One region of the Arthrobacter parietis genome, then DNA from elsewhere that is predicted to be linked to it. Evidence: riboswitches for the same ligand, from Rfam matches in the RefSeq annotation. Region 1 holds a riboswitch; each other region holds the start of a gene.
What was found. Region 1 has a riboswitch for S-adenosylmethionine ahead of ABFX19_RS05195 (bifunctional o-acetylhomoserine/o-acetylserine sulfhydrylase). Riboswitches for the same ligand answer to the same signal wherever they lie in the genome.
Positions count from the first base shown of each region.

Region 2: linked by a shared signal. The riboswitch ahead of metX (homoserine O-acetyltransferase MetX) and the one ahead of ABFX19_RS05195 (bifunctional o-acetylhomoserine/o-acetylserine sulfhydrylase) in region 1 are both predicted to bind S-adenosylmethionine.
Region 3: linked by a shared signal. The riboswitch ahead of ABFX19_RS02550 (rhodanese-like domain-containing protein) and the one ahead of ABFX19_RS05195 (bifunctional o-acetylhomoserine/o-acetylserine sulfhydrylase) in region 1 are both predicted to bind S-adenosylmethionine.

Region 1 covers NZ_BAAAON010000001.1:1,102,696-1,112,379, reverse strand. The annotation lists partial or broken gene ABFX19_RS05200 (transketolase-like TK C-terminal-containing protein) at 1-1,338, shown strand, start outside; SAM riboswitch class IV at 1,475-1,590, shown strand; gene ABFX19_RS05195 (bifunctional o-acetylhomoserine/o-acetylserine sulfhydrylase) at 1,634-2,959, shown strand; gene ABFX19_RS05190 (PHP domain-containing protein) at 2,974-3,993, opposite strand; gene uraD (2-oxo-4-hydroxy-4-carboxy-5-ureidoimidazoline decarboxylase) at 4,249-4,743, shown strand; gene uraH (hydroxyisourate hydrolase) at 4,740-5,081, shown strand; gene pucL (factor-independent urate hydroxylase) at 5,084-6,037, shown strand; gene ABFX19_RS05170 (nucleobase:cation symporter-2 family protein) at 6,159-7,730, shown strand; gene ABFX19_RS05165 (8-oxoguanine deaminase) at 7,902-9,248, shown strand; gene ABFX19_RS05160 (hypothetical protein) at 9,436-9,684, shown strand, end outside.
Region 2 covers NZ_BAAAON010000010.1:145,820-155,503, reverse strand. The annotation lists gene ABFX19_RS15365 (glycine--tRNA ligase) at 1-754, opposite strand, end outside; gene ABFX19_RS15360 (universal stress protein) at 982-1,413, shown strand; gene ABFX19_RS15355 (hypothetical protein) at 1,414-1,590, opposite strand; gene ABFX19_RS15350 (M28 family peptidase) at 1,854-3,476, shown strand; gene ABFX19_RS15345 (DMT family transporter) at 3,564-4,529, opposite strand; gene ABFX19_RS15340 (RNA-binding S4 domain-containing protein) at 4,592-4,831, shown strand; gene ABFX19_RS15335 (class I SAM-dependent methyltransferase) at 4,806-5,450, opposite strand; gene ABFX19_RS15330 (alpha/beta hydrolase) at 5,483-6,241, opposite strand; gene metX (homoserine O-acetyltransferase MetX) at 6,297-7,484, opposite strand; SAM riboswitch class IV at 7,502-7,632, opposite strand; gene ABFX19_RS15320 (VOC family protein) at 7,968-8,609, shown strand; gene ABFX19_RS15315 (CPBP family intramembrane glutamic endopeptidase) at 8,654-9,442, opposite strand; gene hutI (imidazolonepropionase) at 9,563-9,684, opposite strand, start outside.
Region 3 covers NZ_BAAAON010000001.1:539,929-549,612, forward strand. The annotation lists gene ABFX19_RS02530 (LysE family transporter) at 1-312, shown strand, start outside; gene pabB (aminodeoxychorismate synthase component I) at 316-2,379, shown strand; gene ABFX19_RS02540 (hypothetical protein) at 2,477-2,761, shown strand; gene ABFX19_RS02545 (aminodeoxychorismate lyase) at 2,787-3,641, shown strand; SAM riboswitch class IV at 3,917-4,042, shown strand; gene ABFX19_RS02550 (rhodanese-like domain-containing protein) at 4,049-4,582, shown strand; gene ABFX19_RS02555 (O-succinylhomoserine sulfhydrylase) at 4,671-5,876, shown strand; gene ABFX19_RS02560 (multicopper oxidase family protein) at 6,047-7,648, shown strand; gene ABFX19_RS02565 (COG4315 family predicted lipoprotein) at 7,794-8,363, shown strand; gene ABFX19_RS02570 (sigma-70 family RNA polymerase sigma factor) at 8,378-8,890, opposite strand; gene ABFX19_RS02575 (energy-coupling factor transporter transmembrane component T family protein) at 9,023-9,684, opposite strand, start outside.

The DNA of each region.
Region 1 (9,684 bases):
GGACCCGACTCCCCCGAAATCAAATACCTCCTGGACGGGCGCCGTGCCCTGGGCGGATTTGTTCCTGAACGCCGTACCGAGGCGGCGGCACTGGAGCTGCCGGGGGACAAGGCGTACGAGGTTGCGAACCGTGGCTCGGGGAAGCAGCAGGCCGCCACAACGATGGCTTTCGTCCGCCTCCTGAAAGATCTCATGCGGGAGAAAGGGCTGGGGTCCCGGATTGTCCCCATTGTTCCGGATGAGTCCAGAACCTTCGGCATGGACGCCTTTTTCCCGACAGCGAAGATCTACAACCCGGACGGCCAGAACTACCTCTCCGTTGACCGGGAGTTGGTTCTCGCGTACAAGGAATCGATTCAAGGCCAGATCCTGCATCCGGGGATCAATGAGGCCGGTGCGGTGGCTGCCTTCACGGCTGCGGGTACCGCCTATGCAACCCACGGTGAGCCGCTGATTCCGATCTACGTGTTCTACTCAATGTTCGGATTCCAGCGCACGGGAGATTCCTTCTGGGCAGCAGGAGACCAGATGACCCGCGGGTTCATCATCGGCGCCACCGCAGGCCGCACCACCCTCACCGGCGAAGGCCTCCAACACGCCGACGGACACTCACCCATCCTTGCCTCCACCAACCCCGCCGTCATCACCTACGACCCGGCCTACGGGTATGAACTCGGCATCATCATGCGTGCAGGACTGGAGCGCTTGTACGGCGCGAATTCCGACGATCGAAACGTCATGTACTACCTGACCGTCTACAACGAGCCGATCATCCAGCCGCCGCTTCCCGCCGGGTTGGATGCCGACGCCGTGGTGCGCGGCGTGTACAGGCTGAAGCCCGGCAACGACGACGGCGGCCGGCCGAAGGCGCAGATCCTCGCCTCCGGCGTGGCCGTCCCGTGGGCGCTCGAGGCGCAGGAACTCCTGGCAGACCACTGGGGTGTTTCGGCCGATGTGTGGTCGGTGACTTCGTGGACGGAGCTGCGGCGTGACGCACTCGCCGCCGAGGAGGAGGCCTTCCTCAACCCCGATGCAGAGGCCCGCGTTCCCTTCGTCACCCAGCAGCTTGGGGACGCACCCGGACCGATCGTGGCCGTCACCGACTACATGAAGGCTGTTCCGGATCAAATCCGCCAGTTCCTGCCGCAGGACTTCGCCACACTCGGAGCGGACGGGTTCGGCTTTTCCGACACACGCGCCGCAGCCAGGCGGTACTTCAAGATCGACCCAGCCTCCGTCGTCGTACGCACTCTTCAGCTCCTCGCGAAGCGGGGAGAAATTGACGCGGACGCACCACGCCAAGCGATGGAGAAGTACGCACTCCTCACCCTCCCCTGACGTTTTTGTCGCCTAGTTGCGGCCTAGAAACACTTTTACCTGCAACTAGGCGACAAAAACTTCTGCAACTCAACGGGTGGATTACATGGAACGTCATCTTCGTGCGGCGTGATACTCCTGTGCCTACACTGGCCGTGGTCATGAGTGCCAGCACCAAGCCCCGGCTTGCTGGCCAGCAACCCTCCAGCTGCGGTGGGGTGCTCCGGGTGAAGACCTGGCCGCCCGGCACCAGCCGGACGGCAAGCGCGGCCCGCGGTGCTCCCACCATGCCGGGCCCATGCCAAAGGAGCCTTGAATGTCCAACCAATGGTCTTTCGAAACCCGCCAGATCCACGCCGGCCAGGAACCCGACAGCGCCACGGGAGCCCGCGCCCTGCCGATCTACCAGACCACGTCGTTCGTCTTTCCCAGTGCCGAAAGCGCCGCCAACCGGTTTGCCCTTGCCGAACTGGCTCCCATCTACACGCGGATCGGCAACCCCACGCAGGATGCTGTTGAGCAGCGGATCGCCAGCCTTGAAGGCGGGCTGGGCGCGCTGCTGCTCAGCTCAGGTCAGGCGGCGGAGACCTTCGCGATCCTGAATGTCGCGGAGGCCGGCGATCACGTCGTCGCCAGTCCGAGCCTGTACGGCGGAACCTACAACCTGCTGGCCCATACGCTGAAGAAGTTCGGCATTTCGGTCACCTTCGTGGCGGATCCGGACAATCTGGACCAGTGGCGGGACGCTGTGCAGCCCAACACCAAGCTGTTCTTCGCGGAGGTCGTCTCCAACCCGCGGCAGGACGTACTCGACATTGAGGGCGTGTCCCGGACCGCTCACGACGCCGGTGTGCCGCTGATCGTGGACAACACCCTTGCCACCCCTTACCTCATCCGGCCCCTGGAGTGGGGCGCGGACATCGTTGTCCACTCGGCCACCAAATACCTGGGCGGCCACGGTACGGCGATCGCCGGCGTGATCGTTGACTCGGGAAAGTTTGATTTCGGCAAGGATCCCAACCGTTTCCCGGGCTTCAATACGCCGGACCCGACATACAACGGTCTGGTGTACGCACGGGATCTGGGTGCGGATGGTGCCCTCGGGGCCAACCTGTCCTACATCCTCAAGGCCCGGGTCCAGTTGCTGCGGGACCTCGGCTCGGCGGTATCCCCGTTCAACGCGTTCCTGATCGCCCAGGGCCTGGAAACCCTGAGCCTGCGGATGGAGCGGCATGTCTCCAACGCGGTCGACGTGGCTCAGTGGCTGGAAGCGCGTGAGGATGTCGAGTCGGTCGCCTATGCCGGGCTGCCCTCGAGCCCCTGGTATGAGCGCGGCCGCACGTACGGGCCGAAGGGGATCGGCGCCATTGTGTCCTTCAACCTGGCCGGCGGCGCCGAGGCCGGCAAGCGCTTCGTGGATGCCCTGGAACTGCATTCGCATGTGGCGAACCTCGGCGACGTCCGTTCGCTGGTGATCCACCCGGCGTCGACCACGCATAGCCAGCTATCGCCTGAGCAGCAGGCCATTGCCGGTGTCACACCCGGCCTGGTGCGGCTCTCAGTGGGTATTGAACACATTGATGACATTCTGGCGGACCTTGAATCCGGTTTCAGGGCAGCCAAGGAATTCCTGGACGCCTAGAGTTCGGGAAGCTTTCAGGAGCGCGCCCAGGCGAGCAGCTTGTCCAACGGCCACGTCGTAATGATGCGGTCCGCCGGCACGCCGTTCGCCTCGGCGCGCTCCGCCCCGTACTGGAGGAAATCCAGCTGACCGGGGGCGTGCGCGTCGCTGTCGATGCTGAAGAGACATCCGGCTTCGAGTGCCAGCTGGATCAGGTCATCCGGCGGATCCTGCCGCTCGGGACGTGAATTGATCTCCACCGCTACGTTGTTCTCGGCACAGGCGGTGAACACCTTCCGGGCGTCGAACTCGGACTGTGGACGCTGGCCGCGGGAACCCTGGACAAGACGGCCCGTGCAGTGGCCAAGGACGTTGGTATGGGGATCGCGAATGCCGCCCAGCATGCGTGCGGTCATGGTGCGGCGGTCGGAGCGCAGCTTGGAGTGGACACTGGCGACAACGATGTCCAGCTCATCGAGCATCTCCGGCGACTGATCCAGTGTTCCGTCTTCAAGGATGTCCACCTCGATGCCCTTCAAAAGGCGGAAGCCGTTGCCGCCGTCGTCGTTGTTGATCTGGTCCACGATCTGGAGTTGCTCCGTGAGGCGCTCCGCGCTCAGGCCGTTCGCGATCTTCAGGGTGGGGGAGTGGTCCGTGAGCACCAGGTATTCATGATTGAGCGCACGCGCGGCGTCGACCATGAGCGGGATGGGACTCCCGCCGTCGGACCAGTCGCTGTGACTGTGCAGGTCACCGCGGAGGAGGGCCCTCAGCTCCGAGCCGCCGCTGGCCAGGGCTTCTTTCGAGCGCTCGCGGAGGTCGGCGAGATAGGCCGGCACTTCACCGTTGAGCGCTTGGGTGATGACCTCATGGGAGCGCGCTCCGATGCCCTTCATTCGCTTGAGCCGGCCGTCGCGGGCGCGTTGTGCGAGTTCGTCGGGCTCCAGCTCGGCAATGGCCGCTGCGGCCTTGCGGAACGCCTGAACCTTGAAACTCGGAGCCAGTTCCCGTTCCAGCCAGAAGGCGATCTCATTCAATGCGGCGGTGGCATCCATAGGCCCATCTTCCACCATTTACGCGGTGGTGGCCTGGTGCAGGGAAGCAGCTCTATCATGTGATCCAGGTAACGCTTGACAGCTACCATGTGATCAGGGCTACAATGAAATCGGAATAAAAATTCCACCATATAGAAACTGAACCAGAGCCACACGGTTCCTGGACTGTCGCCGGAAACATCGAGTCAAATCGAATTCGTTCGAGGGTAAGGGTGTTCAGCGCTGGCGATAGCGCTTCATAGAAAGCTGACACCCATGCCTCTTGCAACCCTCAATACCTGTACCCCCGAAGTGGCCGCTGCCCAACTCACGCCATGCGTTGACATCCCGCGCTGGGTTGAGGCCATCGTGGACGCGCGGCCCTTCTCCTCGGAAGCCGACCTGATTGCGTTCGCCGAAAAGGCAGCCTATCCCTGGACGGAAGCCGAGATCGACGGCGCCCTGGCGCATCACCCGCGCATCGGCGACCGGGCGCAGGGGAATACCACTGAAGCCACCATGTCGCGTGGTGAGCAGGCCGGCGTCAGCACCGCCGTCGAAACCCAGACCGCGCTCCAGGCAGGCAACCGTGCCTACGAGGAGAAGTTCGGGAGGGTTTTCCTCATCCGGGCCGCCGGTCGAAGCGCCGAGGACATCCTCGCCGCTCTCGATGAGCGGCTGCAGAATACGCCCGCGCAGGAGCTGGAAATCATCGCCCAGCAACTGCGTGAAATCGCCATCCTTCGACTCAAGGGGGTCCTCGCAGCATGAGCCGCAGCCACATAACCACCCACGTGCTCGACACCGGTACGGGACGTCCCGCCGCCGGCGTCGCTGCCGCACTGCACCGGCTGGGTGCGGATGGTTGGGAGGACATCGGGGAGGGAAACACCGACGACGACGGCCGCATCACCTCCCTGGGCCCTGAAGCGCTGGAGGCGGGCACTTACCGGATTGACTTCCAGACCGGCACCTACTTCGCGGCGACCGGCACGGAAACATTCTTCCCCTCCGTCTCACTGATCTTTGAACTTACCGACCCAGCGCAGCACTATCACGTGCCGCTCCTGATTAGTCCCTTCGCCTATTCCACCTACCGAGGAAGCTGACAATGACGACACCGACCATCGAAACAAATGCCAACACCAACGAGAACACCGCAGGTAACAGCGGCCGCATCGTCCTGGGCCGGAACCAGTACGGCAAGGCCGAATGCAGGCTCGTGAAGATCACCCGCGACACTGCGCGGCACCAGATCGAGGACCTGAACGTCACCTCGCAGCTGCACGGCGACTTCGAAACCGCCCACACCGAGGGAGACAACTCACACGTTGTTGCCACTGACACGCAGAAGAACACGGTGTACGCGTTCTCCCGCGAAGGTATCGGCTCTCCTGAGCAGTTCCTCCTGCGCCTCGGCAAGCACTTCACCGAAAGCTTCGACTGGGTTTCCGGCGGACGCTGGGAGGCGGAGCAGTACTTCTGGGACCGCATCAGCGACCACGATCACGCGTTCTCGCGCAACAAGTCGGAGACCCGCACGGCTGTGCTGCTCATTGAGAACGGCACGCGGCACATCGTCGCCGGCATCGAGGATCTCACCGTCTTGAAGTCGACCGGTTCTGAGTTCCACGGGTTCCCGCGGGATCAGTACACCACCCTCCAGGAAACCACCGACCGCATCCTTGCGACCGATGTGACCGCCCGTTGGCGCTACGCAGCGGACACCACGGACATCGACTTCAACGCGGTGTACGCCAGCGTTCGCAAGATCTTCCTCGATGCTTTCGCCCAGACCCACTCGCTCGCTCTGCAGCAGACCATGTTCCAGATGGGCAAGCAGGCGCTGGAGGCGCATCCGGAAATCGAGGAGATCAAGCTCTCCCTGCCGAACAAGCACCACTTCCTCGTGGATCTCGAGCCGTTCGGCGTCGACAACCCGGGCGAGGTCTTCTTCGCGGCCGACCGGCCGTACGGACTGATCGAGGCGACCGTAGAACGCGAGCGCGCCGAAGGATCAACCAACGAAGCAGCAATCTGGGCAAACATCCCCGGCTTCTGTTGAGAAAACGGTTGGGAACGGGCGCCTGCGCGGCAGGAACGCCGTCCTAACCGTGAACGGCCGGACACCTGCACGTGCCCGGCCGTTCAACCAACCACTCATGTGAGACAAGGAAGTCATACTCATGAAAGCAGTCAGCTCTATGAAACATCAGGCCAAACCCCAGCGCCCCGAGGATGAACGGCTGCCCCTCGGACGATCATTCGCCTACGGGTTCCAGCACGTCCTCACCATGTACGGCGGAATCATCGCCGTTCCGCTCATCGTCGGAACTGCCGCCGGCGTATCCCAGGACGACATCGCCGTCCTGATTGCCTCCTGCCTCTTCGTGGGCGGCGCAGCAACGATCCTGCAGAGCTACGGTGTGAAGTTCTTCGGCTCGCAGCTCCCGTTGGTGCAGGGCGTCTCCTTTGCCGGCGTTGCCACCATGACTGCGATCATCAGCGGCGGTGGAGGACTACAGACCATTTTCGGCGCAGTCCTCGTGGCCTCCGTGATCGGTCTGGTCCTTGCGCCGTTCTTCGCGAAGATCATCCGGTTCTTCCCGCCGGTGGTGACTGGCGTCATCATCACCACCATCGGCCTGACCCTCATGCCTGTCGCTGCCAACTGGGCAATGGGCGGAAACCGGACCGCTGACAACTACGGCAGCCTCACGAACATCGGGCTGGCCGCCGGAACGCTGGCTCTGGTTCTCCTCATGAGCAAGCTGGGCAGCGCGGCAATCTCCCGCCTGTCGATCCTGCTCGCCATTGTGGCAGGAACCATCATCGCGGCGCTCCTAGGTCTCGCTGACTTCTCCAACGTCGCTGAGGGCGCCATCTTCGCCTTCCCACAGCCGTTCGCCTTCGGCTGGCCTGTCTTTGATATCGCTGCGATCATTTCGATGACCATTGTGATCCTTGTCTGCATGACCGAAACCACGGCAGACATCCTCGCCGTCGGTGAAATCGCCCGGACCAAGGTCGACTCACGCCGTATCGCCGACGGCCTCCGCGCCGACATGCTCTCCAGCGCCATCGCCCCGATCTTCAACTCCTTCCCGCAGACTGCCTTCGCACAGAACGTGGGCCTGGTGGCAATCACTGGCATCCGCAGCCGCTACGTAGTGGCCGCAGGCGGTCTCATCATGGTTATCCTTGGGCTCCTGCCCATCCTGGGACGCCTGGTTGCCGCGGTTCCGACGCCGGTACTCGGCGGAGCTGGAATCGTTCTCTTCGGCACCGTGGCAGCGAGCGGCATCCGCACGCTGGCAAAGGTCGACTATGAGGGCAACATGAACCTCGTGATCGTTGCAGTGGCGCTCGCCTTCGGCACGATTCCCGTCGTTTCGCCCACCTTCTACGATGCCTTCCCCACCTGGTTCGGTATCATCTTCCACTCGGGAATCAGCTCGGCGGCCATCATGGCGGTGCTGATGAACCTGCTCTTCAACCACCTCAAGACCGGAAACAGCAAGAATTCCTCCGTCTTTGTTGCCAGCCCACCCCGCATGGTGCGGCAGGACGAACTCACCGCCCTCCAGGACGGCGACAGCTTCCAGGGCGGCAAGCTCGTGGCAGCTGACGGCACCGAGATCCCCGTGGTGACCGCGGCGCAGTACCACGTGGTCAAGGAAAAACTCGATAACGGCGAGATCAGCTGCGTCGAGGACATTCGCAAAATCTGCGACGAGACCCCCGGCCACCTGCACTAAATTCGAGCCCTGCCTGCCTTCGCGAGAGTCAGGGCAGGCAGGGACGAGAACCTGGATCAGCAGACAGGACCACTGAGCTGACGGCACACCCCGCCGTCATGCCGGTGGTCCTGTGCCGTTTCGTCCCCCTCGAACGTGATCCCCTGACAATCACGGAACGGAAATCCGATTATGCAACGCATCTGGTTACGCGACCCGCTCGCCATCTTTACCGCCAACGATTCCGACGCCGGCGGCGGGCTCGTGATCGAAGGCGCCACCATTATGGAACTGGTCCCGACGGGAGCAATGCCGGCCGAACGGTACGACTCCGTCTTCGACGCCCGGAGCCACGTGGTACTGCCCGGGCTCATCAATACGCACCACCACTTCTACCAGACGCTCACGCGCGCGTGGGCACCCGTGGTCAATGTGCCGCTTTTTCCCTGGCTGGTGAACCTGTACCCGGTATGGGCGAAGCTCACGCCTCGCGATCTAGAACTGGCGACGACGGCGGCGCTCGCTGAGCTCCTCCTCTCCGGGTGCACCACGGCAGCTGACCACCATTACCTGTTCCCGGGCGGCATGGAGGAATCCATCGACGTGCAGGTGTCCGTGGTGCGCAGGCTCGGCATGCGCGCCACACTGACGCGCGGTTCCATGACATTGGGGGGGGACGACGGCGGCCTGCCGCCCCAGCAGACCGTGCAGGACCCGGAAGTGATACTCGCCGACAGTGAGAGGCTCATCGAGCAGTACCACGAACGCGGTGCAGGCGCCCGGATCCAGATTGCGCTGGCGCCGTGTTCACCATTCTCGGTCACGACGGAGATCATGAAGGCCAGCGCGGCCCTGGCCGACCTCCATGACGTCCGGCTGCACACCCATCTCGCTGAGACGCTCGACGAAGAGGACTTCTGCCGGGAGCGGTTCGGCATGAGGACGGTCGAGTACCTCGACAGCGTCGGCTGGTTGGGGCCGAGAACCTGGCTGGCCCACGGCATCCACTTCGACGACGGCGAGATTGCCCAGCTCGGAGCCGCGGGGGTCGGCGTGGCGCATTGCCCCACATCGAATATGCGCCTGGCCTCAGGGATCTGCCGGGCCATCGAACTGGAGGAGGCCGGCGTAGCGGTGGGCCTTGGTGTGGATGGGTCCGCCTCCAACGATGCTTCCAATCTGATCCTCGAAGCGCGCCAGGCTCTCTATATCCAACGGCTGCGGTACGGCGCCGAGCGTGCCACCCCTTCCCGTGCTCTGGGGTGGGCAACGCGCGGATCGGCCGCCGCGTTGGGACGGAGCGACATCGGGGAACTGGCTGTGAGCAAACAGGCTGACCTTGCGATGTTCCGGCTGGATGACCTTCGATTCTCGGGCAGCCACGACCCTCTGTCGGCGCTGCTGCTCTGCGGTGCTGACCGCGCCGACCGGGTGATGATCGGTGGTCAATGGCGGGTGGAGGACGGCGCCGTTGTCGGGCTGGATCTCGAATCGCTGATCGCTGAGCACTCGGCAGCAGCAAGGCGGCTGGTTGGCTGAAAGCTGCAGCACCCCTGATCCTGGCAGGCGCATGCAGTGCATGCAGAGGATGCACTTTTCCGGAAGACCTTCCGCCTGCCAGGGCGGTTCCGGTGCTTGCGACTCGCCGTTCAATCGCTCTATCATCTGTTTCTCATCTGCGCTTCCTAGGCTGGGACAAGACGTTTCCCGCCTATCGGAAGGCCGTGTGGACACGCAGCCCAGAATTGATGACGCTTCACACGCGCAGCGCCGTGCACTGATCGTCAGCACATCCCGTGACCGCGGTGCGCTCGCGGCCGCTCGTTCGCTGCGCGCAGCCGGTTGGACCGTGGGGGTGGGCACGCCTGAGGGAAGGGGGATGCTCTGCTCCTCACGCGCCGTCGCCGTCTGTCACACAGTTCCTCGTCCCCGAGGCGACGGTAAGGCCTTCATCAACGGAGTAGCGGCCGCGGTG
Region 2 (9,684 bases), on a different contig from region 1:
GCAGGTTGTCCGGGTTGATGCCGAGGCCGGTATACCAGTCGAACCGTTCCTTGATCCAGTACTCGTGCCACTCATCATCGGTGCCGGGCTCGACGAAGAACTCCATCTCCATCTGCTCGAACTCACGGGTGCGGAAGATGAAGTTTCCGGGTGTGATCTCGTTGCGGAAGCTCTTGCCGATCTGGCCGATGCCGAACGGTGGCTTCTTGCGGGACGTAGTGAGCACGTTGTTGAAGTTCACGAAGATGCCCTGCGCGGTTTCGGGCCGTAGATAGTGCATGCCCTCGTCACTGGCAACAGGGCCGAGGAAGGTTTTCAGCAGACCGGAGAACTCCTGGGGTTCCGTCCACTGGCCGCGGGTGCCGCAGTTGGCGCAGGCGATGTCCGCCAGGCCGTTCTCCGCGGGCCTGCCCTTCTTCTCCTCATACTCTTCCTCGAGGTGGTCAGCCCGGTAGCGCTTGTGGCAGGAGAGGCACTCCACCAGGGGGTCGGAGAATACTTCGACATGGCCGGATGCTTCCCATACCTGGCGGGGAAGGATAACCGAGGAGTCCAGACCGACGACGTCCTCGCGCCCACGGACCATTGACTGCCACCACTGGCGCTTGATGTTTTCCTTGAGCTCGGCGCCAAGGGGTCCGTAGTCCCAGGCGGAGCGGGAACCGCCGTAGATTTCACCGGCCTGGAAGACGAAGCCGCGCCGCTTGGCGAGGGAAATGATTGGGTCCAGGGCTGAAACCTGCTTGGCCACGATGAATGCCATCCTCTACATGTTTGGACAGGCCGCTGGGTGCGGTCGTCGTTGTGCCGTGCGGAACGGCCCAGCAGCCGGAATTCAACGCGAACTGCCGTGCCGGACCGGGCGGGCGAAGCTACTACCTTAGCCTACCGAAACACGCCTGCCTGCTCGCTGGCGCTAAGGTCGTTCCTGTTGGTCCGGCGCGGGAACCGCCCGGGATTCACCGTTCAAGGAGGAACAGCATGGCAGGGAATGTGGTTGTGGGAGTCGATGGCAGCGAAACCGCTTATAAGGCGGCATCACGGGCAGCGACGCTCGCGCAGGGGCTGGGAACCGAACTGGTCGTTCTGAGCGCGCACATCACCGGCAACACGGAGATCGTCAAGATCGGCAGCGAAACCTGGGTGCTGGATGATGCCGAGCGTGCGCTGGAGATGGCAGAGCAAGTGGCAACCAAACTGCGCGGTGAGCACCCGGGGGTGGAAATTCGCCCTGCTGCCGGCCGCGGGAAGCCCCAGGACGTCCTGATGGAAGAGGCCGAGCGCTCGGGCGCCCAATTGCTCGTGGTAGGCAATGTGGGCATCAAGGGTCTAGGGCGAGTGCTGGGGAGCGTCGCCTGGAGCGTTGTTCACAACGCTCCGTGCGACGTCCTCGTAGTGAAAACAGCTTCATGACTACCGCCGGTTGAGGATGCTGCGGATCATTCCGCCGACTCCACCGGAACCGGGGCGGTTGGCGCCGCTACGTCCCGTTCGCATCCCGCCGGTCCGCGGTGTGCCTCGGGTTGTTCCGGCGCTGCCTCCGCCTGCGAATCGGCCGGCGGCGCTCCTGATGATGTTGCTTAGGCCCATGGGAAATCTCCTTTGCCTCACATAGTTCCCCGCTTCGGGAGTTCCGACCCTACGCGCCTTGGGGGCAGTTTTCTACCGGTGATGGGGGGGGTTTCTACCGGTGATGAGGGCGGTTTCCACCGGTGATCTACCGGCGGGTAGGGAGCCCTTGACGCGGCGGGACAACTGTCCATAGATTGAACGCACCCCTGTGCCGTGATCCGCGTCACAGGGGTTCGAGTGTCTGCAACCGTAGGCACGCCTTTGCGACAGAAGGAACAACGGTGATCCCAAACGCTCTACTTAAGCGCGCCCATTTTGGGCGAGCATCGCTTGCATTTGCCGGTGGACTCGCGCTCGTTGCCTCGGGAGGGCTGGCGGCAACTGCCGGGCCAACCCACGAGAACAGCAACAACAACACCTCTGAAAAGCTCCGCGCCGCCGTCTCGGTTGACCGGGTGGTCGGTCATCTTGAAGCCCTGGACGCGATCGCCGATGCCAATGATGGCACCCGGGCATCCGGAACCCCGGGATATGACGACTCCGTGGCCTACGTGGTCGGGAAGCTCCAGGCTGCTGGGTACTCCCCCGTTGTGCAGGAATTCATGTTCCCGTACTTCCAGCAGCTGAGCCCTTCGGTCCTCACCCAGATCAGCCCGGAATCACAGGTTTACGCAGCGGAATCCTTCGCGACCATGACCTATTCCGGGGCAGGAGAAGCGGTGGGCGCTATCACCGCCGTCGACACCACCGGTACCGCCGGCGCCAACACCAGCGGGTGTGAAGCCACCGACTTCGATGGATTCGCAGCCGGATCAATTGCGCTGATACAGCGTGGCAGTTGTTCGTTCGCGCAGAAGGCCAGCAACGCAGAAGCAGCCGGGGCCACCGCCGTCGTCATTTTTAATACCGGATCGGAAGGCAGCACCGGTCCGATCAACGGCACCCTCGGGGCACCGGGAATCGAAATTCCGGTCCTGGGAGCAAGCTTCGACGTGGGCGTCAGCCTGATCGGCGAGAACGTCACGGGCACAGTGACGGTGGACACCGTCTCCGAGAACCGCGCGACTTACAACGTGCTTGCGGAAACCGCAACCGGCGACGCCGACAATGTGGTGATGGTCGGCGCTCACCTCGACAGCGTGGTGGCCGGTGCCGGCATCAATGACAACGGCACGGGTAGCGCCGCAATCCTTGCGGTCGCGGAATCGATGCAGAAGGTCAAGACTGCAAACAAGGTCCGCTTTGCCTGGTGGGGTGCAGAGGAACAGGGACTCCTCGGCGCGGAGCACTATGTCGCAGACCTCGCGGAAACGGGAGAGCTGGACAGGGTTGGGCTGTACCTGAACTTCGACATGATCGGCTCCGCCAACTTTGGCCGCTTCGTGTACGACGGTGACAACTCGGCCTTCCCTGTCGGTCCCGGCGCTGCTGAGGGTCCTGCGGGATCCGGTCAGATCGAGCAGGATTTCCACGACTACTTCGCAGCTGAGGGACTGGCCTCAGGTGAAACAGCGTTCAGCGGCCGTAGTGATTATGGACCATTCATCGCAGAGGGCATTCCCGCAGGCGGACTCTTCACCGGCGCAGAGGGAATCAAGACCGAAGAGCAGGCAGTGCTCTTCGGTGGCGTTGCGGGCGCACCCTACGATGCCTGCTACCACGCAGAATGTGATGACCTGAGCAACGTCAGCGTTGAGTCACTCGACCAGATGAGCGACGCGATTGCTCATCTGACCCTCACCTACGCCATGAACACGACCGCGGTGAACGGCGTTGGAGACAACGTGAAGGGTAACTTCAAGCAAAAGGGCGGCTTCGAAGGTAACCCGCTGGGCGGCGGCACCGAAAGCGGCGGCGGGCTCCACCCGGAGCATGACCACGATTCCGAACTGGCCGACCGGTAGTATCCCGGGCTAGCCAAAGGCGGGTCGGGACCACTTCTTTCAGGTGGTACCGACCCGCCTTTTCGTTGCCCGCGATCTTTTCCTGGATCAGCGTCGCAGCAGGCGCCGGTTCCAGGGCAGCGTGGTCAGGATGATGGCCCCCAGTGCGAGGATCGGCCCCGCCACGGTGGCGAAGACGACGACGGTCCCCGGCGTGGGGAGCACAAGGTCCAGTGCCAGCGAACCCAGCAGCTGGCCTGCGATCATTCCGAGGCCGGTAAGCAGCACACCCAGGGATCGCACCAGGAGTGCACCGATACCGATGAAGATGCATCCCATCGGTCCACCCAGGTAATACCACCACTCTGCCGGCAGCGGTTCAGGAGGGCCGGTGAGCACCAGTTTCACTAGCCAGGCGGCGAGGAGCACGACCGATCCGGCAATGAAGTTCATCAGGGTGGCGGTAATGGGTGTGCCGTACTGCACGGCGGCGGTTCCGTTCATGGCTTGTTGGAAGCTCACCAGGATGCCGGCTGCGATGGGAAGCAGGAGCGGAAGGATGAGTGCCGCCGTCGTACCTGTTCCGCCGAGGCGGGGTGAGACTGCCCAGATAACTGCCGCGACCGTCAGCGTCACGCCGATTACCCGCATGATGGTGATTGTGCGCCGCCCGCCGGGTCCGATCCCGAGCCTGTCCACGGCGAGTCCGCTCAGCGTCTGGCCCATGACCGCGGCGACCGTAAAGAGCGCGACTCCAAGGACCGAGATGGTGAGCGCCTGCGAGAAAACAAACAACGCACCGATGGTCCCTGCGGCCAGGTAGATGCGGGGAAACCGCCGCTGCCGCACGGCAGGGATCAGCTGGCCGAGGCCCGCCCGTCCGCGCGGAAGCAGCAACGAGATCAGGATCATCAGCACCAATCCGGTACCGAAACTGATGAGCGCGGCTGCAAGTCCGTCGTCGAGCGTTTGCCCCAGTGCTCCGTTGATCCTGCTTTGAAGCGGAATGGCTACGCCGGAGGATATTGCCAGCGGGAGGCCGATGACGGCGGGAAGGTGGGGGGCTCGAGACACCCGTTAAACCCTAGGGCACTGGCCTGTTCCGGCCGGTCACTTCCGGCGGGCAGAATGTAACCATGAGCATAAACGATGAGACCGGCGCCGCCACTGAAGTGCCCATCCGTGACTCGATGATCCGGCTGGGCCAGTTGGTCAAGCTGGCCAATCTTGCCGAGGATGGGGTGGAGGCCAAGGAACTCATCGAGAACGGCCTGGTGAAAGTCAACGGTGAGATCGAGGATCGCCGGGGACGCCAGATTCATCCCGGTGATTCCGTGACGGTGAACGGCGTTACCGTGACAGTGGTGCAGGGATAACGCAGGCATCGCGGGCTTCGGCTTCGCACACCGCAACGAGAAAGTCCGATGTTGGCGTCCAGGCCTGAAGATCCCACGTGGCCAGGCGCAAGGAGACGGAGAAGCCGGCGCCGGCGACGTCAGTGAAAAACTGGTCGAAGGTGTAGCCGCGCCCGGCGCCGAACCCGACGATCAGGCGTCCACCGCGCGCCAGGTGGCGATGCAGGCGTGCAAGAACCTGTGGCGCCGTGCCCGGAGCAAGGAAGGCGAGGACGTTTCCTGCGCAGACAATCACGTCAAAGGACTTAGCCACTCCGCGGGCCGGCAGATCCAGCTCTGTCAAGTCTCCCACCAGCCACACAGGCCCTGGGTGGGCTGCCCTCGCCGCTTCGACCAACTGGGCGTCCGCGTCAACTCCCACCACGGAATGGCCACGCAGCGCCAGTTCCCCGCCAACCCGGCCTTGCCCGCAGCCGGCGTCGAGAATACGCGCATTTCGGGGAGCCATTGCGTCGACGCACCGGGCTTCCCCGTGTAAGTCCGCACCCTCGGATATCAGCTGTTCAAAACGCTGGATGTAGGCGGCTGACCTGTTGGGGTCCGCGCGTTTTCCTGCGTCCCAGAGCGTTTCTTTCTTCACATTCGGGAGTCTAACCCGCCACCGTAACGGCGTTACCGTGACAGTGGTGTCCGGCTGACGCCGGGCACCACCATCTGCAGAAATTCCCGCACATGTCCCAGTTCCTGTGCGTTGATGCTGTGGTACATGCCCGCGTAGAGCACCTTGGTGAGCTTGGTGTGGCGGTTCAGCCAGCCGTGGGTGAACTCGATTCGATCGGCGGGAATGACCGGGTCTTCCTGATCCCGGCCCCAGAAGAACGGCACTGGCTTCGCAACAAGCGCGCTGTCGTTGAAGAACGTGCTGCCGTCGGTCGGCACAACAAACCCTGAGAGCCCGACGACGGCCGCGTAGTCTGCGGGCCGGGCACGCAGCATGGAGCTTGCCACTGCCATGCCCATCGAGAAGCCGAGCAGGGTGACGCTCGAGTGCGACTGCTTGATGGAGTCGACCCAGTCAATGACGTCCTGGACGGCGGCGGTGACCTTGTCGACCGAATAGGCGGCGTCCTGCATCAGCGGGAACCAGGTGAAACCTGCTCCCAGGGCGACCGGCGCACGTACGGATGCCACGGTGAACTCGTCGGGCAGGAAGTCGAGGATACCCATGAGGTCTTCCTCGTTGGCCATGTGTCCGTGCAGCAGCACCAGGAGCGGCGAGCCGGAGCGCTCGTCTTCGGGCTTCGACCAGACGACAGTCGGTGCGGTCGAGGCCGGGCCGGTCCCGGGCCCGGTCTCGGGGGCGGAGGCGGAGGCGGAGGAGGAGGCGGAGGAGGGCGCAGCAGAACCGTCAGTCGAGGAAAAATTCGTCATAGCTCCATAGTGGCATGTTGAACTGTGCCGGCTGCGTGCTGCGGCAGGCTGCGACTCAGCCCGCGCGCAACCGTAGCGCTGAGGCGCTCTCCTTGACATCGCCGTCGTCGGTGTTGCTATAGAACGCTGCTGCCAGCGCGGGCTCAAGCTGCGCAATCTCGGTGAGGAAGGCATCGTGGCCGATGGGAGATTCAATGGTGTGGACGGCAACGTTCCCGGGCAATGCGGACGCCAGTTCAACGGACTGGCGAGGCCAGTAGAGGCGATCCGAATCCACCGCCGCGACGAAGAACTCTGCCGAGGCAGCTGCGAGTGCAGTGCTGAGGCTCCCCCGGTCACGGGCAACGTCGTGGCTCATGAGCGCTTCAGTGAGGATGACGTAGCTGTTGGCGTCAAACCGCCGGACCAGCTTTTCCGCCTGATGGTCCAGGTAGCTCTCCACCTGGTAGCGGCCGCGCCCGCCCGGCACCGACGACCCAAAAGGCTCTTCCATACCCTGCGCTGCCCGACCGAACCGGTGTACGAGTTCCGCCTCCGAACGGTAGGTGATGTGCGCGATGCGCCGGGCAAGGCCCAACCCATCCTCGGGACCGGCGCTTCCGTAGTAGTCGCCGCCGGTGAACCGCGGGTCGAGGCGAATGGCCTGCACCTGGGCCTGCGCGAAGGCGATCTGCTCCGCGGTGCTCGCTGCTCCGCACGCGATGACGGCGCACCGTTGCACCCGCCCGGGATAGGTGACAGCCCACTCAAGAGCCCTCGCGCCTCCCATTGACCCACCCAGCACGGAGTGCCAGGAGGAGATGCCCAGCAGGTCTGCGAGCAGTGCCTCGGCACGCACGGAATCGCGGATGGTGACGAAGGGGAAACGCGAACCCCACGGCTTGCCCTCCGGATCAAGCGACGCCGGCCCCGTGGATCCGTAACAGCCGCCCAGCATATTGATGGACACCACGAAGTAGCGGTTCGTGTCGATGGTTCTGCCCGGACCCACCAACCCGTCCCACCAGCCATCCTCGGAGGACTCGCCCCGCGCTACATGTGAGCTGCCGGTGAGTGCGTGCTCGATCAGCACCGCATTGGAGGCATCGGCATTGAGCGTGCCCCAGGTCTCGTAGGCGAGGACGACATCGGGCAAATGGCCGCCTGTTTCCAGCGCCAACGGGCCAATCCGGAACCGTTGCACGACGACGCCGTCAACCAGCCCCGCTTCCGGCTGCGGAACCGCTGTGGTGATGCCTGTCAAAACCCTGCCGCCTCACTGAATCGCGCTTGCTCCTGCACTGCATGCAGGGCCTGGTCTTCACCCGGGGCACCCCGCCGCGAGGGAGGGTTGCCGGACAGCAAGCCGGGGCTGATGGCGGGTGGAACCTGCCGCACTGTCACTCGTTACCTCGTATTAGGAAACCTGACCAGCGCGGGTGAGGGCAACTTGTGTGACTCGCCGTGAAATGAAGCCGGCTGGCGTAGTAGCCGTGAAAGGCGCGCGTGCGGCAGAGGATGCTTGAGTGGGGCCGTTCGGCGTCTATGGGAAAACGGTCGGCCCCACTCAAGGGGGACACCCAGTGGGCGTCCCTGGCAGGAAACTCCGGCGGTCTCGGAACCGGGCTCCCTGTGTGAAGCAACTATCCGGCTCTGACCTTGGGTTTTGCTTGGAACATCGTCGCCCGCGGTGTGACTTAGGTAACCCTTAGTCGAGGCCTCCATCACAAAGTGCCAAAATGGGGCCATGCGCCTGGATCATGTGTCTTATGCCTGCGAACCTGACGGACTGACTGCTACTGCGGAACGGATTTCCGACGCCCTCGGAGTTGAATTCGTGAAGGGTGGAATCCACCCGCGGTTTGGCACCCGCAACATGATTTTTCCGTTGGTCAACGGCCAGTACCTCGAGGTAGTCGAGGTCCTTGACCACCCAGCCTCGGACAAGGCTCCATTTGGCCAGGCGGTGCGGGCACGGTCCGAGGCCGGCGGCGGCTGGATGGGCTGGTGCGTAGCCGTTGATGACCTCGCCCCGTTCGAGGACCGCCTTGGCCGCAGCGCCGTCCCCGGTAACCGCAAATTCCCGGACGGGCAGGAGCTGACCTGGCAGCAGATCGGCATCAAGGGCCTCATCGCTGACCCTCAGGTCCCCTACATGATCCGCTGGGATGAAGGCACGGAGTCCCTCCACCCATCCCAGGCGCGCACCGCGTCCGTGCGCCTCAGCGCGCTCACCATCGCCGGGTCGGCAGAGCGCGTCACAGAGTGGCTCGGAACGCCCGTCACCCACCCGTTGGACGACGTCGACGTCGAGTGGATCGCCCCCAACGGCACGCCCGGCATCATGTCGGTAGCGTTCGAAACCCCGAAGGGTGCGGTCCGGATCTAATTGGTTCTTTCGGACGCTGGTTCCCCAGGCCGCGTGGCCGGGGGTTAGCTTCCGATGCCGATAGCCGGGCCGAAGAGCGCGAAGCCGACAAAGCCTGCAATGTCCAGCAGCGCATGCGCTATCACCAGGGGCATCACCCGCTTGGTGCGCGTGTAGGCGTAGCCGAAGATCAGCCCCATGATCACGTTCCCGATGAACGGGCCGATCCCCTGGTACAGGTGATAGCTCCCTCGCAGGAGCGCCGAAGTCACAATAATCACCGGGACTGACCAGCCCAGTTCCCGGAGCCGCTCAAAGAGGTAGCCCACCACAATGACCTCTTCGAGCACCGCGTGACGGATCGCCGAGAGCACCAGCACAGGCAGCGTCCACCAGTAGGTGTCGAGCGCCGTCGGGATGATCGCAGTGGTAAGCCCCAGTGCCCGGCCCGCGGCGTACACCCCGAGCGTTCCCACCCCGATCACCGCGGCCAGCCCCACTCCCAGACCGAAGTCGACCTTCGGTTTGCTGAAGGTGAAGCCAATCCGGCGGAAGGCCGACTTCCCCGGCTGGGTGAGCAGGAACAGCACAAGCACCACGGGAACCAGCGCAAAGAAGATTCCCAGCAGCTGGTAGGTGAGATCGAAGTACTGCCGGTTGTCCAGAACCGGATTGAGCCTGGTGGTCTGCGCAGCCAGCGGCGCACGGGTCAGCTTGTCGATCAACTCCACCACCGCGTAAACCCCGGCCTGGCCGAGGGACAGACCAAGGACAATCAGGATTTCCGCTTTGATCCTCTTCCGGCGGGCGGTCGGGGATAACGACGACGGCTGGCTGGTTTTGGCGGTTGGCATGCCTTCATGGTGCCGTACGCTTCGGTGCTTGCCAAAGCGTACAAAAACGGTTCCCCGGGAAGTTTTTGTCGCCTATCTGCTGTTCTGAGCGTCGTGAAACAGCAACTAGGCGACAAAAACTCAACGGAGGCGCTGCCCGGCGCGCCACACCGCATGGGTCAGCTGCATCCCCGGACGGTAAGCCAGGTGGGTTGCGGACGGTGCGTCCAGCAGTTGCAGGTCCGCGCGGTGTCCGACAGCGA
Region 3 (9,684 bases), 560 kb from region 1:
ACGCTCCACGCCGAGGGCGCTGCGTCAATGTTTCGCCGCGGCCTCTGGGTGAACCTGCTCAATCCCAAAGCGATCGTGTTTTTCCTCGCGTTCGTCCCCCAATTCATCCGGCCCGAGCAGGAGCTTTTCGGCCAGTACGGGGTGCTGGCGGGAACCGTCGTCGTTATTGATGTTCTGGTGATGTGGCTGTTCTTCGCCGCCGCTGCACGTTCCTTCAGCCGGTTCACCAGCGGCCCGCGCGGGCAACGCGTCCTCAACCGCACGTTCGGCACCCTGTTCGTGGCCGTGGGTGCGCTGCTGGCATTCGCCTGACGTATGGGTCACAAGTCCGCGAACGCCGTCGCTCCGCTCATCATTGCCGTGGACGGCCGGTCCGGAGCGGGTAAAACCACCCTCGCCGTGGAACTTGTTGCACTGCTGCGCGAACACCACACCGTCAGCCTGTTCCACCTCGAGGACATCTACCCCGGTTGGGACGGCCTGGCCGACGGCATGGAGCGGTACGTCCGCACGGTGCTCACCCCGCTGGCTTCCGGACTGCCCGCCCGGTGGACGGCGTGGGACTGGACAACGAACAACGACGGCGCCACCCATCTCACCCAACCCGCTGACATTGTGGTGGTCGAGGGCGTGGGTGCGGCCTGCGCAGCTGCCCGGGAACTGCTCGACGTGGTGGTGTGGATACACGCTGACGACAATCTCCGCCGGACCAGTGCACTCGTCCGGGACGGCAATACGTATGCGCCGTTCTGGCAGCGTTGGTCCGAACAGGAAGAGCGGTGGCTCGCAACCGACCGGCCCGCGCCCCACGCTGACCTGCTGGTCCAGGGCCATCGCGGCAACGCCGTTCCGGACCAGCTTCGTCGTGCCTTGGCCGGACTGCCGCAGTGTGAATCGCTCATGTCCATGGAGCGTGCCGCACGGCGGGGTCTTACGCTACAGGTTGAGAGCGTCGCAGGGTGTCCGGACGCCGCAGGCGTTTTCTCCACCCTGTATGGCGGAGCTGAGGCCGCTGCCTGGCTGGACAGCTCCGCGGCCCAGGACCCGCAGGGCCGCAGCCGCTTCTCCATCCTGGCTGACGACGGCGGCCGGTTCGGGCAGGTTGCGCAGCACACCTCCGGCGTCACCATGGTCAGCAGCGGCCCGGTTACTGCCCGGATTGCCGGTCCATTTTTCCGCTGGCTCGACGGCGTGTGGGGTCGCCGCGCGGTCCGGTCGCCGGAGGACTATCCGGGGCCGTTCGCACTTGGCTGGCTGGGCTACCTTGGCTACGAGCTGAAGCGTGAAACCGGTGGTTCCGCTCCTGCGCACGGTTCCAGTTCGGTTCCGGATGCTTCGCTGCTCTTCGCGGGGCGTGCCGTCGTCCTTGACCACCGGGAACAGCGCACCTACCTGCTGACCTTGAGCGACGGCTCCCGCGACGCCGACGCCGATGCGTGGCTGGAACGTGCCCGCGCCGTCGTGCTTTCCGGGGGCGCTGCTCCGGCGGTGACAAGTCCGGTGGGTGCACCGCGCCCACTGAGTGCACCCCGCTTCACTGCGCGGGACACACGCGAGCCCTACCTGGAGAAAATCCGTGCGGCCAAGGCGGAAATCACGGACGGCAACTCGTATGAGGTGTGCCTGACGACGGCCCTGACCTCACGCGAGGAAACGCCCGTCGACCCATTCGGCATCTACCTCGCCCTGCGAGGCGCCAATCCTGCCCCGTTTGCGCACTACTTCACCTTCCCGGGCTTCGCCGTCGCGAGCACCTCGCCCGAACGATTCCTGCGGCTGGACTCCACCGGCGGAATGCGGGCCGAACCAATCAAAGGAACCCGGCGCCGCTCCCCGGACCCAGCCCAAGACGCCGCCCTCCAGGAGGATCTGCGCACCAGCACGAAGGACCGGGCAGAGAACATCATGATTGTGGACCTGCTCCGCAATGACCTCTCCCACCTTGCAGTCCCCGGCACCGTGACGGTGACCCGGTTGTGCGACATCGAGACCTATGCAACCGTTCACCAGATGGTGAGCACCATCGACGCCCGGCTCCGGCCCGGTTCCTCCCGTGCCGAAGCCGTTGCGGCCGCATTTCCTGCCGGCTCAATGACGGGTGCGCCGAAGATCAGCACCATGGCTATCCTGGACCGGCTCGAGGAAGCACCCCGCGGCGTCTACGCCGGCGCCGCCGGCTACTTTTCCCTCGATGGGGCGGCGGATCTCGCCGTCGTCATCCGCACTCTCGTGCTGGAGGACGACGACGGCGGCACCCGCCTCACACTCGGAGTGGGCGGCGCGATCACTGCGGATTCCGACCCCGCCGAGGAGTGGGACGAGGTCCGGACGAAGGCGTTCGGGGTGCTGTCTGCGCTTGGTTCGAGCTTCCCCAGCTGACGCTGCGATCGAGCGGTTCGCTGAGCGGGCCTTTCGTCCACTTGGCGTCTGTGGAAGCATGGGACGCCCGAGGAAAGTGCAACGAAGGAGAACGGTCATGACTAGCTCCAACGATGAAAACACGCCCAACCTGAACGACGTTCCGGAGCCGGATAACGAGTTCCTTCCCAATCGCATCCATCAGGGCCATGCGGGGCAGCCTGAACGCCTCGATGACGATGCCCTGGCGGCCGCAACGGAGCAGGAACGGGTCGACGCCGGTCTCATCGACTACGCACCGGACCAGGTTCCGGACGCTGCCGATCCCCTCCCTGCGGAAGCTTCCGATGAAGCAGACTTTGCCCAGCGCGGGCTGAACGAGGACAACGACACGAGCTCCTGACCTGCCCGGTCACTATGCTGATCGCATGACTGTTCTGGTGTTCCTCGACCCCGCCCGTCCCGACGGCCGCATAGCTGACGCAGCACAGCCGCAGCTGATGGTTACCGACACCGGGATCACGCGGGGTGACGGCATCTTCGAAACAATGCTCGCGGTCAACGGCGCTCCCCGGAAGCTGCAGGCCCACCTCGCCCGGCTGGCGACGTCCGCCGATGCGCTGGAACTGAAGGTTCCGTCGTCGGACGTGTGGGAACGCGCCATCACCACCGCGCTGGCGGCAGCCGACGACGATGGCGAACTCGTGGTCAAACTCGTCGCCACCCGGGGCGAACCAGAGGCGGGAGCCACCGCGTGGGTCCAGGTGTCCGCCGTACCGGTCGGGTTGCGCGGCCAGCGGCTGTCGGTCCTCCTGCTTGACCGCGGCTATGACAGCACGGTTGCCCAGCGTGCTCCGTGGCTGCTGATGGGCGCGAAGACCCTTTCCTACGCGGTGAACATGGCGGCGGTCCGCTATGCGCGCTCGCACGGCGCCGACGATGTCATCTTCACCTCGTCTGACGGCAAGGTCCTCGAGGGCCCGACGTCGACAGTCCTGATCGCGCAGGTCATCGACGGCGTCAAGCACCTCATCACGCCGCAGCTTGAGAGCGGGATCCTCCCCGGCACCTCGCAGGGCGCACTGTTTGCGGCGGCCCGTGAGGCAGGTTGGGATTTGGGTTACGGACCGCTCGTGCCGGAAGACCTGTTCGAGTCTGACGGCGTTTGGCTGATCTCGAGCGTCCGTCTGCTCGCCGAGGTCGAGTCCATCGACGGAAAGCCGGTGACGCTTTCGCCCGAGTTGACCGCGGAGTTGAGCGGTCTCATAGCGTCCGTCTCCTAGCCCGAGCGCCCGTCCCCCAGCCCGACCGCCCGTTCCCTGGCCCACTCGTCCGTTCCCTGGTCCAACCGCAAAAGTGCCGGGAATTCGCAGGATCGTGGGGACATCCCCACGAACCTGCCACGCATCGGCACTTTTGGCTCAGGCCTGCCACGCATCGGCGCTTTTGGCTCGGACCTGCCACGCCCCGGCGCCTTTGGCCCGAGTACCACGGGCGTTACCGCACGTTACGGCCCGGCATGGCAGGCATGGCGCCGCCGGTGCTACGTTCATTCCGGAGTAACGAGTGCCAGCGCCAAGCCCTGACTTGCTGGACGGCAACCCTCTTTCACGGCGGGGTGCCTCAGGTGACTACTCGGCACAACGATCACATCCCATGATCACCAGCGTGCACAGCGTGAGGAGACACAATGGCACTGCATTCCAACCCCCATCCCCCGGCGAATTCCCGGCCCGGCAACGGCTATGCCGGCAACATCACCGCACGTGATGCGGTGGAACGCGTCAGCAAGGGCGCCGTGCTGGTGGATGTCCGCACTGTCGAGGAATGGCGGAGCGTCGGCGTTCCCGACCTCACCGACGCCGGGACCGTCCCCCTCTTCCTCGAGTGGACGCGCTCCGACGGCAGCCGTAACGTCTCCTTCCTCAACCAGCTGAACGGGCTCAAGGGCCGCGAACTGCTTTTCCTGTGCCGTTCCGGCGTCCGTTCTGTGGCAGCAGCACAGAATGCCACCGCCGCCGGTCACACTGCCTACAACGTGCTGCACGGATTTGAGGCCGACGGCGGCTGGCGCTCCAGCGGCCTCGCCACCACAGTGCATGCAGAAGAAGCCCCAGAGAGCACGGATACGACAGATCACGCAACGACCACAGGACAGACCGCGATCACAGAACGGACCGGCGCTGCCCGTTCGGCAACGGACCGTGGCGACGCCCGTGAATGAGCACACGCCAGTAAGTGAGCCCGCGCCGTCGTCGTTCTCTCCGGCGGCCAGCCGTGAGCCCATCGCGGGGAACGGCGGCTACCCCCGAATCCAACGCCCGGATGACGACGGCGCTGCCTGGTCACCCGATACCCTCGCGGTACGCGGGGGGCTGGCACGGTCCAACTTCGAGGAGACGTCCGAGGCGCTCTTCCTGAACTCGGGCTTTGTGTATTCCTCTGCTGCGGCGGCGGAGGCAGCCTTCACCGGGGACGTCGACCGCTTTGTATACTCCCGGTACGGCAACCCGACTGTCGCCATGTTCCAGGAGCGGCTTCGCCTGCTCGAGGGTGCGGAGGCGTGCTTCGCCACAGCCAGCGGCATGTCTGCCGTCTTCACCGCGCTCGGTGCCCTCCTGGCCTCGGGCGACCGCGTTGTTGCCTCACGCAGCCTCTTCGGCTCGTGCTTCGTCATCCTCAACGAGATTCTGCCGCGCTGGGGTGTGGAGACTGTCTTCGTGGACGGCTGGGACCTCGGCCAGTGGCAGGAAGCACTGAGCATTCCCACCACGGCGGTCTTCTTTGAGTCGCCGTCCAATCCGATGCAGGAGATCGTCGATATCCGGGCGGTCGTTGAGCTCGGCCACGCGGCCGGTGCGCAGGTCGTCGTCGACAATGTCTTCGCCACACCGCTGCTGCAGCGGTGTACGGAACTGGGTGCCGACGTCGTCGTCTATTCCGGCACCAAACACATCGACGGGCAGGGCCGGGTGCTGGGCGGCGCGATCCTCGGCCGCAGGGAGTTCATCGAGGGTCCGGTGAAGACACTCATGCGGCACACCGGGCCCGCGCTGTCGTCATTCAATGCCTGGACCCTCCTCAAGGGACTGGAAACCCTTTCCCTGCGGGTGAACCACTCCTCGTCCTCGGCGCTGACCCTCGCCCGCTGGCTTGAAGCCCAACCGGCTGTGAACTGGGTCCGTTACCCGTTGCTCGAATCGCACCCGCAGTTTGATCTCGCTGCCGCCCAGATGACAGCCGGCGGCACGGTGGTGACCTTTGAACTGGATGCACCCGAGGGAAAGGCGAAGGAGCGCGCCTTTGCGCTGCTCGATGCCCTGAAAGTCATCGATATCTCCAATAACCTGGGCGATTCAAAGACGCTGATCACCCACCCTGCTACCACCACACATCGCGCCATGGGTCCAGGAGGGCGTGCCGCAATCGGCTTGACCGACGGCGTCATCCGGCTCTCGGTGGGCCTTGAAGACGTAAGCGACCTGCAGACTGATCTGGGCAAGGCACTCACTTCCTGACGTCTGGGTAGCCTCACTCCGTAACCCAAACGATCGTCCAAGGTTTCCCCAAGAAGGCAGGAGCAATCTTGCTGCTGAGGCACACATCGAGTACGTAGTCTGGGCGGGCGTTTTCAACGCACCCCGATGCGCGTCCCACCAAAAGAAACACCTTTGGAAGGGATGTTCCCATGTCTGTCAGCAGGCGCAATTTCCTGGCGATGGGCGGCTTCGGTGCTCTGGCCGCCGCGACCCTCACCGCTCCCCTGGCCTCCATCAGCGCGAAGTCCGCGCCGGTCCTGGACGGCTCAAAGCTCAAGCCCTATCAGCTCGCGTTCACCCGTCCGCCGTTCCTGGCGCCGTACAAGACGGGAATCAACCCGTTGGACGGGAAACCGCAGAACTTCTACAACGTGACCCAGAAGGCTGCGACGGCCTCCCTTGTTCCGGGACTGAAGACACGCATCCTCGGCTACAACGGGATCTTCCCGGGTCCCACCATTTCCATCGATCAGGGCACGCATGCCGTTGTGACGATGCGGAACCAGTTGCCGAAAGCCCATCCCGACTTCGGGACTCCGATGGCAACGTCGACCCACCTGCACGGTTCAGCGTCCCTGCCGCAATACGACGGCTACGCCTCCGACACCACGCTGCCCGGGTTCCGGAAGGACTACCACTACCCCAACTTCCAACCCGCACGCACACTCTGGTACCACGACCACGGCGTCCATTACACGGCGCAGAACGCATACTCGGGCCTTGTCGCCATGTATCAGATCCACGATCCGGCTGAGCGCGCCTTACTCCCGCAGGGCGAATTCGACGTGCCGCTCATGGTGAGCGACATCCAGCTGCGCGCCGACGGAAACGCAAACTATGACGACCACAACCACAGTGGCCTCTGGGGTGACATCAACCTGGTCAACGGAGTGCCCTGGCCGGTGATGAAGGTCAAGCGGCGCATCTACCGCTTCCGGGTGCTGGTCTGCGGCATCTCAAGATCATTCCGGTTCAAGCTCAGCACCGGGGAGCCGCTGACAGTCGTGGCGACCGACGGCGGACTCATGCCTCGCGCGATCCCGGTGGCCCAGTACCGGCATGCCAACTCGGAACGCTATGAGGTCCTGATCGATTTCTCAAAGTACAGGGCGGGTCAGCGGATTGAGTTGCAGAACGTTTCCAACCCCAACAACATCGAGTTCGGCAATACCCGCCGGGTCATGGCCTTTGACGTCACGGACGACGCCTTCGACCGCAATGATCCGACTGCGCTGACACTTCCCACAGTCCTCGCTAACAGCAGTCCGATGCAGCTGACCCGGGCGATGGCCAAGGCCACCCGCCGGCTACGGGTGGAGCGCCAGAACGGGGAGTGGAAGATCAACGGTATGAGCTGGGCGGATGTGATCGCGAGCAACTTCCAGAAGGTCATCGCCAATCCCGGTGCCAACGACGTCGAGATCTGGGAAATCGAAAACAAGTCGGGCGGCTGGTTCCATCCCGTGCACATCCACCTGGTTGATTTCCACATCCTCAGCCGGAACGGACAGCGCCCCTTCAGCTATGAGGAGGGCCCGAAGGACGTCATGTACGTGGGTGAGAACGAGACCGTTCAGGCGATCATGCGGTTCGAACACCAGAAAGGCCGCTACATGGTTCACTGCCATAACCTCCCCCATGAGGACCACGACATGATGCTGCAGTTCAGGGTCGGCCTGTTGCAGGGTGAACCGGATCCCAACGACCCCATCACCGCCGCACGCCCGGTCTTCGACAGCCCTGTCGGGTAGCGCGGCGACCTGAAGCTGAGATTCACCTGTGAGTTCTCCCGCAAATTGAACCATCCGGGGTAGTTCGTGCGTCTTCCCAGCAGAGGGGTCGAGTGGCCACTCCCATCCCCCGGGTGTCCAGGGGGTGTTTACGGGAGGAATCAACATGAGTAAAGCAATGCGTGTCTTGTTCGCCGTCATCGCCGTTTGCCTGTTGGCGTTGACCGGCTGTGGCGGCTCCACCTCAACCGAGACCGAGACCAGCCCCCCAGCCGCAGAAACCACGCAGGCAGAAGAACCGACAAGCGCTGAGCCCACCGAGGCGGAGACAACGGAGGGGGCTTCCGAGGAACCATCCGGTGAAGCAGCGGCCGGCGGAACCGTCGGAACGCCGCTCGGTGTCGCCGAGACCGACCTGGGTGAGATCGTCGTTGACTCCGAAGGCATGGTGGTCTATTACTTCACCAATGACGAGGCGAACTCCGGGGTGAGCGCCTGTGAGGGCGGCTGCCTTGAAGCCTGGCCGCCGGTGCTCAGCGACAGCGAGACACCCGAAGTGGAAGGCGTTACGGGCGAAGTGGGCACCATTGAAACACCCGAGGGTGAACTGCAGGTCACGATCAACGGCATGCCGATCTACTACTTCGCCGAAGATGAGGCTCCGGGTGACACCAACGGCCAGGGCGTCAACGAGGTGTGGTACGTCGTAGCCCCTGACGGCGAGATGATCCAGTAAGGTAACGGCCGCGGCTAACCGCTCGAGGCCACATCCCGGGCAAGCAGGGCACTCTTGAGGGAGCGCAAAGCGTAGTGCAGACGGGATTTCACGGTCCCTTCCGGTATGGACAGGGACCGTGAAATCTCCGCCGCTGTCTCGCCGCGGAAGTAGAAGTGAAGTACCACGTCGCGGTGTTCAGGCGACAGCTCATTCAGTGCATCCGTCAGCAGCCACGAGGTCAGCAACTGCTCGACCTCGTCATCGGAAGGAGTATCCGGAACCTCGTCCACATCGAACTCGTGGCGGCGGAAACCGCTGCGGAACGAGTCCACCAGGATGTTCCGGGCAACGACAAAGAGCCAGGCACGGATTTCAAGCTCGCTGTGACCGCGCATCACCGGATGCTCCCACGCCCGTAACAGGGTGAGCTGGACCACCTCGTCAGCCAGAAAGGCGTCCGCTGTCAGACGACGGACGAAGCGCCTCAGCGGGCGCAGGTGGTTGTCCCTGATCACGCTCAGCCAGTCAGCCTGTCCATCGGCCATGTTCGTTCCCCACGTTCGACATCACACCGCAGTACCTACCCATTGAGACGATGGAACGTTGGGAAAAGCCTGCGCTTTTCGAAACGCTGCCTTCATGATGCACCCCCGGAGCGCATCCGGAACAGGGGCCTGCTAGCCGAAAATGAAGTTCCAGGTGCCGGCGAGGACCGCCGCGGTCACGGCGCTCGCTGCGATCAGCACGCCCACCAGGACAACGACGACGTCCACTCGGCTGAAGGTGCTTTCCCTCGCCCAGGTGCGCGGTCCGGCTCCGAAACCACGAGCCTCCATGGCCACAGCCAGCCGGGTGGCCCTGCGGATGGCCTGGACCATGAGCCCGAACGCCTGCCCCAGAAAATGCCCGAACCGCGCTGCCGGGTTCCCCTCATGCCCTACGCCGCGGGCGTGCCTGGCGAGGCCCAATGTGCGCCATTCGTCGAACAGCAAGCCGACCAGCCGCATTCCGGCGAGTGCTCCCAGCACAAACCGGTGCGGCGCCTTCAGCCGCTGCGCCAGGGCATCGGCAAGGTCCGTCGGGTCGGTGGTGGTCAGGAGAAACAGCCCGGGCAGCGCGATTGCGAGCCCACGTAGGCCAATCGCGAGCCCGGCGTTGACTGAATCTTGCGTGAATAGAACGGGCCCGAACTCGAGAAGAACGCGTCCGGTCTTTTCAGCCAGTAGCGCGGTGCCGTACGCGGCGACCACCGCCGCGATAACAAACGGCCACGTCCTCAGGAAGAGCTTCCGCACGCTGATGCCCAGCAGCGGGAGCAGCAGCAGTTCACTGCCAAGGA